DNA from 3 places in the Promicromonospora sp. NPDC050249 genome. Region 1 is predicted to be linked to each of the others. Evidence: riboswitches for the same ligand, from Rfam matches in the RefSeq annotation. Region 1 holds a riboswitch; each other region holds the start of a gene.
The links. Region 1 has a riboswitch for S-adenosylmethionine ahead of AB0I32_RS20940 (LLM class flavin-dependent oxidoreductase). Riboswitches for the same ligand answer to the same signal wherever they lie in the genome.

Region 1 (3,266 bases):
GTGGCGAACCCGGTCATGGCGCGGCGCTCGGTGCGGCGCTGGGCTCGGCCGCGGGCAGGCCGGCCTCCTTCCAGGCGGGGAACCCGCCGTCGACGTGCGAGACGTCGGTGTAGCCGCGCGCCGCGAGCGCCTCGGCGACCGGGCCGGAGCCGTCGACCGAGCCGCACACGACGACGACCGGTGTGTCGAGGGTGATGGCGGGGTTGTCCGACGGCCCGAACAGTGCGTCGAGGTTGCTCCGGTCGACGAGCGTGGCGCCGGGGATCTCGCCGGTCGCCGCCCGGCCCGCGGCGGAGCGGACGTCGATCAGCAGGGCGCCGCCCGCGACCTTGGCGCCGGCGTCCTCGGGGTTGCGCAGCTCAGGTGTGCTCATGGTTCTTCTCCTCAGGATCATTGGTTGACGGCGGCCCGTCGGAGGGCAGCCGTCGGGGGCAGCCGTCAGGCGCTCAGCAGCCGGCCCGTGGGCAGCGCGCGGGAAGCGGCGGCGGCGTCGGGCAGTCCGAGTGATCCGCGCAGCGTGGTCTCCGTGCGCTCGGTGCGGAACAGCCCGGCCAGCTGCAGGGCCGGCACGAGGTGGTCGGTGATCGCGTCGAGGTCCGCGCTGAGCGACGACGGGCGCAGGAGGAACCCGTCGGCGGCGCCGACGGCTGCCCAGTCGGCGATGAGGACCGCCAGCTCGTCCGGCGTGTCCGCGACGACGTGCGCGCCGCGCCCCGGATCGGAACCTTCGAGCGCCTCGACGAGCTCCAGCCGGGCCCGGGCGCTGGCCCGTTCGGCGGCGAGCACGACGTAGACCTCTGCGAGCACCCGCACCTCCTCGGGGTCGCGTCCGGCGGACAGCGCCGCATCGCGCACGAGGCGCCGCAGCCGGACCGCCTGCGCGGCGTCTCGCACGGCGATCCGCACGACGTCGGCGGAGCGCCCCGCCAGCCTCGCGCTCGCCTCGGAACGCACGCGGAGGACGACCGGCGGACGTACGCGGGACAACGTCGCACCGCTACCGCCGGCACGGGTCGGGTGGCTGCGGATCGCGAACCGGATGCCGTCGTGGTCGACGCGGAAGCGGCCCTCGGCGTCCAGCTCGACCGCGCCCGACCCGGTGCCGGGCCGCCCCGTCCACACCCGGTTCACGGACTGGATGCCCAGCTCGACCCGGGCCGCCCAGGCGTCGTCGGACTCGGGGACCGCCGTCTGCCGGGTGGCCTGCCAGCCCGCCCGGCCGCTGCTCGCGCGGTCGACGCTGCTCAGGGCGACGGCGGTGTGCGCCGCCTCGGTGTGGACGGTGTCGACGGCGGCGACCAGGCCGATCCCCGTCGTGACCCGTGCCGCGCGGGCCGCTGCGACGACCGTGTCGAGCCGAGCGGTCACCTGACCGCGACCGGGGTGCAGCAGAAAGTCCTCGTCGAGGGTGATGAGGTCGAGTAGACCGCGGTCGGCGGTGCGGACCAGCTGGAGGAAGCGTTCGCCGTCGAACGGGCGAGGCGGGAGCGGGCCGCGGGCGCGGTGCGCGCCGGGACGGGCGCCGGACGAGGTCAGGTCCACGCCGAGCACGACGGGACGGAACGAGGAGGAGGCGGCTGAGGTGATGGATGTGGGCTGCGGTGGGTACGGCACGGCGGGGCTCCGTTCGGGGCTACGGCTGCGCGGCGACATCCAGGTGACCCGGCCGGCGGCGCGCGGTCGACGCGCTGCGGCACTGCTGTGTCACCCGGGAGCGAGGCTGCCGGAAGGTAGGGAGAGGGAGGGTCGGGTCTGTCGCGGTCAGCGGCAGGAACGGCGACAACACATACCCGTGCGCGGGGCAGCACCGGCCCGCGAGAAGACGTTCCAGGACGGCAGGGGCACGTGGACGGCGGGGGCAGCGCTCCGGGTCATCGTGGTTCTCCTCACCTGCTCGCCCAGCGGCGAGCGACGCGTGTTGTCATCCGCCGGCGGCGGTGGCCTGGTCCTCACCCGGGGCACCCACCCGCGCGGGGGGTTGCCGTCCGACCAGCCGGGGCTTCGCGTCGGAGCTCATGACCTGTCCAGCGTTACTACATCTTTCCGATCGGATTAGTGCGGTTCTTCTGGATGTCAGAGAACATACGAATGGAACCGATAGAAGTCAACGATCTATGGCCAGATCTCACATACCGGAACCGGTCCGGGGGTCGGGAGTCTTGTCGCGAAACGCGGCGGGGGTCTGGCGTCGGTCCGTTGTGCTGGTGGTGCTGGTGCCTGATGACTTCGGTCCCTTGCACCCGGCGGCGAGTGACTTCGGTCCTTTGCCTCGAGATCGGTCGGTTGATTGACCGATCTCGAGGCAAAGGACCGAAGTCGCAGGACGTCCCGTGCAAGTGACCGAAGTCGGCGGTGCCGCGACCAGTCGGCGTTGCCGCACCGCCGCACCGCACCGCCGCCGCACCGCAGTGCGGCCGCGCGGATCAGTCGACGAGCAGCTCGATCTGGGCGAGCACGCCACCCCCGCCGGTCTCCAGCCGGAGGCTGGTCAGCGGTATGGGCTCGGCCAGCACGAACGGGCGCAGCTGACCCGGCCAGGGCCATTGCTCGCCGGACCGCTCGTCCAGCACACGGCCGTCGTCCGCGACCAGGCGCCACGCCGACGGCGGCTGCCGGTCCGGTGCCGACCCGGCCGCCGTCCGGGCAGACCTCACCGACCCAGGCTCCGCAGACGACGTCAGCGTGTACGCGCGGAGCACCGCACCCTCCGGGGCCTTGCCGGACGGCCGCCACTCGAGCACGCCGGCCACCTCGGCAGCCGTCGTCAAGTCGCCGTCCGTCAGCCGCGGCAGGGATCCGTCGGTGCCGTGCCAGCCGCCGTCGGCCCGCTGCCACGGCCGGGCCGGCTTGCCGTCCGACCTGCCGTCCGACCCCGTGTCCGCACCTGCCAGGTCCTGCCCCGGGTCGGCCGGCACCGGCACACCCCAGCTCGTCGGCGTCCCGGACATCGCGAACCGGAGGGTCGCTCCACCGGTCAGGTCGCCGTGCTCCACGGTCGGCGACGTGACCGCGCGGGCCGCGCCGTCACCGGCCACGCCGCCCGCACCGTCACCGGCCGCGCCGTCGCCGGCAGAGCCCACGACGACGTCCAGCCCCGCCACGTACCGCCTGTCGGCCGCGCCGGGCGCCTCGACCACGAGGTCGCCGTCGGGCCGGTGCACCACCGCGCGCTCGAAGAGCGGCGAGCCGACCGCCCAGCGCGAGGACCCGATCTCCAGGGGGTACAGCCCCAGGGCGGAGAGGACGTACCAGGCCGACATCTCGCC
Region 2 (3,266 bases), on a different contig from region 1:
GAACGTGTGGACCGTCGGGTTGCCGTAGCGCGAGTAGACGAACCGGTCGATGTCGCCGGCGAACGCGGCCTCCGCCTCGGCCGCCGAGTCGTAGACGTAGCCCTGGGTGAGGAACAGCGCCTCGCCCGTCTCCTGGAACTCGGTCCGCTGGTGCCCGCCGCGCACGGCGAGCGTCGCGGGCCGGACGTTCCGGGGCAGCGGCTTGCGGCCTGACCCACCGGGGATCGCGTCGGCCGGGAAGGCTCCGGTGACCGTCACTGGGCGCCCTCCGTCCAGGGCAGCCCGGCGACCTTCCAGCCCTGCTGGTCGCGGACGCCGTCGGCTCCCGGTGCGCCCTCGAAGCCCTCCAGCACGTTGTACGACGGCGCGATGCCGGCCGCCGTGGCGAGCCGTGCCGCGCCGATCGAACGCTGGCCGGAGCGGCACAGGAAGACGACGGGGCCGTCTGTGACGCCCGCGGCCTTGAGCTCCTCCAGGAACTGCTGGTTGGGGCGGCCACCGGCACGCACCCACTCGCTGAACACCGGCTGCTTCTCGAGGGATGCCGTGTCGGGGATGCCGATCGCGCGCCACTCGCCCTCGGTGCGGACGTCCACGAGGGTGGCGGCCGGGTCGGCGGCGAGCAGGTCCCAGGCCTCCTGGGGCGTGATGTCGCCGGCGTAGCCGTCGGCGGGGCGGGCTTCGACGTGCGCGGGGACGCTCATGTGCTCCTCCATCGGTCGTGGCGGTAGCACCCTCGTCCGTTCTCGCCAGGGGCGGGAACGCTGGGTTGCTGCGGCGTCGTCGTGCCACGTCACTCGGCCGCTCGGGATGGTCGCTGTGATCCTACGACACCACGTCCGGTAGGTGGGATGCCGTCTCGCACACTGGTCGGGATATCGTCCCGGGTGTGGATGGCACTGTGGACAAGTCTGTGGAAGCTGTGGATGACGCTGTGGATGATGCTGTGGACGAGCAGGAGCTGACCGGCGGGAACACCACCGGCGTCGTACGGATCGGCGACAGCGTCCACCGGGAGGCGGGCCCCTGGACGCCCACGATCCAGCGCCTGCTCGCCCATGTCCGCGCCGCCGGGATGACCGAGGTCCCCGCACCGCTCGGCCTCGACGGCCAAGGCCGGGAGATCGTCTCGTACCTGCCCGGCGACGTCCCAGGCTGGCCCGCTCCGGCGTGGCTCTGGTCCGAGGACGTCCTGGCCGAGGCGGGCCGCTTCCTGCGGCGTTTCCACGACGCGACCGCCGGGTTCCCCCGGTCGGACGCCGTCTGGCGTCTCCCGGCGACCGAGCCCGCCGAGGTGATCTGCCACAACGACGCCGCGCCGTACAACATGGTCTTCCGCGACGGCCGTCTCACGGGCCTGTTCGACCTCGACACCGCTTCGCCCGGCCCGCGGGTCCGCGACCTGGCGTACCTCGCCTACCGGATCGCGCCGTTCTCTGCGGACGCCTTCGCGGGCGTCGCCTACGACATCGGGCGCGTGGACCCGATGGCGCGGCTCGACACGCTGACCGAGGCGTACGGGACTCCGTTCCGGCGCGGGGAGGTGCTGGCCGCGATGGTCGACAAGCTTCACGACCTGGCCGGCTGGTCGGAGGCCCGGGCGGAGGCTGACGGACCGGCCGAGCTGCGGGAGCACGCCGCGATGTACCGGGCCGACGCCGACCGGATCGCCGCCCTCATCTCACAGCCAGGGCGACCGAATCGTGAGACCAATATCTGAGACGAGCGTTGACAGGGATTTTGCCGGAGCACAGGATGACGTCAGGTCATGAGTGCCAGCGTCAAGCCCCGGCTCGCTGGTCGGCAACCCTCCTACCGCGGTGGGGTGCCCCGGGTGACGACCTGGCCGCGCGCAGCCGCGCGTGGCAAGCGCGGGGGATCTTCCCCCAGGACTGTGCTGGAGGACGTCATGTCTGCAACCACCCTCACCCGTGACGACGCGGTCGCCGACGTCGCCCCGCTGCGGCCCGTGGTCGGCGGCGCGACCCTCGTCCCGCTGGTCGACGGCAGCCGGGTCCCGTACGCGAACCTCGACGTCGCCGCGTCGGCACCTGCCCTGCAGGCCGTGGCCGACCGTGTCACCCAGGTACTGCCCCTGTACGCGAGCGTGCACCGCGGCGCCGGGTACCTCTCCCAGGTGAGCACCGCGCTCTACGAGACCGCCCGGCGCACCATCGGAGCGTTCGTGGGCGCCCGCGAGGACGACCTGACGATCATCACGCGGAACACCACCGACTCCCTGAACCTGCTCGCGGGCTGCGTCCCGGCGCAGCCCGACGGCGAGCCCGGCCGCGTGCTCGTCCTCGACGTCGAGCACCACGCGAACCTGCTGCCCTGGCAGCGCGGCACGGACGCGACCGTCCTGACCGGCGGCGCGACGGTCGCCGAGACGCTCGACCAGATCCGCGAGGAGCTTATCGACGCCGCCGCAGCGGAACGCCCGTTCGCCCTCCTCGCCCTCACCGGCGCCTCCAACGTGACGGGGGAGTCGCTCCCGGTCGACAAGATCGTCGCCGTCGCCCACGAGCTCGGCGCCCGCGTCGTGCTCGACGGCGCCCAGCTCGTCCCCCACCGCCGCATCTCCCTGGAGACCACCGGCGTCGACTACCTCGCCTTCTCCGGGCACAAGACCTACGCCCCGTTCGGCGCGGGCGCGCTGGTGGGCCGCCGCGACTGGCTCGACGCCGGCACGCCGTACCTCGCCGGTGGCGGCGCCGTGCGGCGCGTGCGCGTCGCTGGCACCGAATGGCACGAGGGCCCCGCCCGGCACGAGGCGGGATCTCCCAACGTCATCGGTGCGGTGGCCCTCGCCGCGGCGTGCGAGGAGCTCGCCGCGCTCGCCCCCGCCGACGTCGCGGCGCACGAGAACGCGCTCCGCCGCCGCCTCGTGTCGGGGCTCGAGGCGATCGACCGCGTCGAGGTCGTGCGCGTGTGGGCCGACGCCGTCGACCCGGTAGGCGTCGTGACGTTCACCGTGGCGGGCTACGACCCCGGCCTCGTGGCCGCCTACCTGTCCGCCGAGCACGGGATCGGCGTGCGCGACGGCCGGTTCTGCGCCCACCCGCTGCTCGGCCGCCTCGGGTTCGACGCCGGTGCGGTGCGCGCCTCGGTCGGTGTCGGCACCGCGGGCGAGGAGGTCGAGCGCCTGATCGCGGCATTGGGCCGGCTGGTGGCCGAGGGCCCGCAGGCCGGGTACGACGTCGTCGACGGGCTCTGGGTCGTGACCGACGACCCGCGCCCCGTCCCGGAGGGCTCGGGTCTCGCGG
Region 3 (3,266 bases), on a different contig from region 1:
GGGCGACCTGGTCGGCGGTGTCGCCCAGCGGCAGGTCGTCGCGGACGAACGACCACGCCAGGATGGTGACCGGCCCCGTGAGCATGCCCTTGACCGGCCGTTGCGTGAGCGATGCCGCGTACGCGGTCCACTCCACGGTCAGGGGTGCGGGGCGCGAGACGTCACCCCACAGGATCGGCGGACGCACGCAGCGCGAGCCGTACGACTGCACCCAGCCGTGCACCGTGGTCACGAAGCCGTCGAGCTGCTCCGCGAAGTACTGCACCATGTCGTTGCGCTCGGGCTCGCCGTGCACCAGCACGTCCAGGCCCAGCTCCTCCTGGAGCGCCACGGTGCTCGCGATCTCGGCGCGCATCGCGGTCGTGTACTCGTCGTCCGACAGCTCGCCGCGCACCCAGGCCGCCCGCGTCTTCCGGATCTCCGCCGTCTGCGGGAACGAGCCGATGGTGGTGGTCGGCAGCGGCGGCAGGTCGAGCCTCGCCTGCTGGGCCGCCGCCCGCTCGGCGTAGGGCGCGCGTTCGACGTCGGCGGGGGTCAGGGCAGCGGTCCGCTCCCGCACCTCCGGTACGACGACGCCGGGCGCCTCGGCGCGGGACCGTACGGCGGCCGTCGACTCGGCGAGCGCGTCGGCGACCGCCGTCCGGCCGCCGGTCAGGCCGGTCGCCAGCGTGACGACCTCGGCGACCTTCTGGTCGGCGAAAGCGAGCCAGGACTTGAGACCGGCGTCGAGGCGGGGCTCGTCGGCGACGTCGTGCGGCACGTGCAGCAGCGAGGTCGAGGTGCCGACGGCGACCGCTCCCGCACCGAGTCCTGTGCCCGGCGCCGCCAGGGTCTCCAGCGTGGTCAGGCGGGCGTCGAGGTCGGCGCGCCAGATGTTGTGCCCGTCGACGACGCCGGCCACCAGGGTCTTGTTCCCCAGGCCGGCGACGGGGCCGGTCGGGACGGCGCCCTTGACGAGGTCGACGGCGATCGCCTCGACGTCGGTGCCGGCGAGCAGGGCGAGCCCGTCGCCCGCCGCGCTGCGCAGGTCGCCGTACGGCGCGGTGACCAGGATCGCGGGGCGTTCGGCCGTACCGGTCGCCCCGGCAGCGGGGGACAGGTCCGTGGCGAGCCGCGCGTAGGCCCGGCGGACGGCGTCCGCCACCTCGTCGAACGGGACGTCGAGCAGGTCGGTGACCAGCGCGGGCTCGTCGAGCTGCACCCAGGGAGCGCCCGCGGCGGCCAGCGCGCGCAGCACGTCGGCGTAGGCGGCGACGACGTCGTCGAGCCGGTCGAGCGGGTGGAAGCCGTCGGGCGCCTCGTCCGCCGGCTTGCTCAGGAGCAGGAACGTCACCGGTCCTACGAGCACGGGGCGGGTCACGACCGCCTGGCCGCCGTCGGCGGGCCGGGCGAGCTCGGTGAACTGGTGCACGACGCGGTCGTCCGCGAACCCGATCGGGGTGTCCGGCCCGATCTCCGGGACGAGGTAGTGGTAGTTCGTGTCGAACCACTTGGTCATCTCGAGCGGCGGCTTGTCGCCCTCGCCGCGGGCCAGCGTGAAGTAGCCCTCCAGGGAGAGCGCGCCCGTGGCCTCGTTGGTCGAGCCTGTCGAGACGAGGTCCCGGAACCGCTCGGGCACCGCGCCCAGCAGGGCGACGGCGTCGAGCACCTGGTCGTAGAAGGAGAACGAGCCGGGTACGGCGGCCGTGCCGTCCAGGCCCAGTCCGGCGAGATGCCGAGCGGTAGCCAGCCGCAGGTCATGGGCTGTGGTCTCCAGCTCCTCGGCGGTGGTGCGCCCGGCCCAGAAGGACTCGACGGCGCGCTTGAGCTCGCGTCGTCTGCCGATGCGCGGGTAACCCAGGATCGTGGCGTGGGGAAGGTGCGTGAACTCGACTGCCATGCGTATCAGCTCCATCGGACCTGGCGTTAGCACCTTGCCCGGAATTGGCGCTCCGGAGGCAGGTTGCTGCGGTGTCGTTGAGCCAGGACTCTCGACCGCTCTGGATGATTGACCTGGATCGTAAGCATGACCGCGATGTGAGCGGAAAAGCGTCCACCCCTCGGGACGATGCCATCTGGGCTGGTCAGCCGCCGAAAAGTGTGCCACGCGGCCGACCGCGCACCTGCTGCCCGACGCGGCCCCGATCTGGCAGCAGGTGCATGGTCAAATCGGTGTCATAAGCAGGGTTATGGCCGCGCCGGGCCGACCCGGCATTCGGTGATGGATCCTGGCGTTCTGGTCAGAGCCGCGACACACCGCGGCGTCCCTGCCGGCACGACCCGGCGGGCATCCCTCACAGAGAAGGTCGGAACCACCGATGTCGAAGATCCTGATGGTCCTCTCCGCCGCGAACAGCCTGCGCCTCGCCGACGGGACCGCCCACCCCACCGGCTACTGGGCCGAGGAGGTCGCAGCGTCGCACCGCACGCTGACCGCCGCCGGTGCCACGGTCGTCCTCGCGACGCCCGGCGGCGTGCGGCCCACCGTCGACGAGGTCAGCCTGGACGAACGGGGCGGCGTTGCAGCGGCCGACGCCGCGGAGTACCGGACCTACCTGGACACCGTCGCGGACCAGCTGGCTCGCCCGCTCGCGCTGGCTGACATCCGCGCCGACGACTACGACGCGATCTACATCCCCGGCGGCCACGCCCCCATGGCCGACCTGGTGTCCGACGCCGACCTCGGCCGGCTGCTGGTCGCCGCCAACACGCGGCAGACGACGGTGGCCACGCTCTGCCACGGCGCCGCCGCGCTGCTGAGCGCCGAGACCCCGGACGGCGCCTTCGCCTACGCGGGCCGCGCGCTCACCTCCTTCACGGACGAGGAGGAGCGCCAGGGCGGCCTCGGGGACGGCACGCCGTTCCTCGTGGAGACCGAGCTGCGCGAACGTGGCGCGGTCCTCAGGACCGGCGCGCCCTGGAGCAGCACCGTGGTCCAGGACGGCAACCTCATCACCGGGCAGAACCCCCAGTCCAGCACCGCGACCGCCGAGGCGGTGCTCAAGGCGCTCGCCGCCCGCTGACCGCCCGCCGTCGTGCCGACATGGTTAGCCTGAGCACCAGGCAGGGCTGGGCCACGACCTCGGGGGACGGATGGTGACGCGGGTGCCGGGACTCGACCTCCTCGCGACGTTCCTTGAGGTCTACCGCACCGGCTCGCTGTCCGCGGCGGCGGAGCGCCTGGGCGTGAGCCAGCCCGCCGTCACGGGCCAGCTCGCGCGGCTCGAGGAACAGCTCGGGGCGCGGCTGTTCGTGCGGTCGCGCAGGGGTGCCGAGCCCACCGAGCG

Region 2: it holds a riboswitch for S-adenosylmethionine, as region 1 does, so the genes downstream of both, AB0I32_RS05800 (aminotransferase class V-fold PLP-dependent enzyme) here and AB0I32_RS20940 (LLM class flavin-dependent oxidoreductase) in region 1, are expected to answer to the same signal.
Region 3: it holds a riboswitch for S-adenosylmethionine, as region 1 does, so the genes downstream of both, metE (5-methyltetrahydropteroyltriglutamate--homocysteine S-methyltransferase) here and AB0I32_RS20940 (LLM class flavin-dependent oxidoreductase) in region 1, are expected to answer to the same signal.

The regions. Positions count from the first base shown of each region.
Region 1 covers NZ_JBFAKY010000028.1:60,957-64,222, forward strand. The annotation lists gene AB0I32_RS20930 (PLP-dependent transferase) at 1-17, opposite strand, end outside; gene AB0I32_RS20935 (rhodanese-like domain-containing protein) at 14-373, opposite strand; gene AB0I32_RS20940 (LLM class flavin-dependent oxidoreductase) at 439-1,614, opposite strand; SAM riboswitch class IV at 1,911-2,021, opposite strand; gene AB0I32_RS20945 (GH92 family glycosyl hydrolase) at 2,424-3,266, opposite strand, start outside.
Region 2 covers NZ_JBFAKY010000005.1:173,835-177,100, forward strand. The annotation lists gene AB0I32_RS05785 (O-succinylhomoserine sulfhydrylase) at 1-258, opposite strand, end outside; gene AB0I32_RS05790 (rhodanese-like domain-containing protein) at 255-704, opposite strand; gene AB0I32_RS05795 (aminoglycoside phosphotransferase family protein) at 935-1,720, shown strand; SAM riboswitch class IV at 1,765-1,878, shown strand; gene AB0I32_RS05800 (aminotransferase class V-fold PLP-dependent enzyme) at 1,910-3,266, shown strand, end outside.
Region 3 covers NZ_JBFAKY010000018.1:110,176-113,441, reverse strand. The annotation lists gene metE (5-methyltetrahydropteroyltriglutamate--homocysteine S-methyltransferase) at 1-1,879, opposite strand, end outside; SAM riboswitch class I at 1,888-1,990, opposite strand; gene AB0I32_RS16400 (type 1 glutamine amidotransferase domain-containing protein) at 2,298-3,002, shown strand; gene AB0I32_RS16395 (LysR family transcriptional regulator) at 3,085-3,266, shown strand, end outside.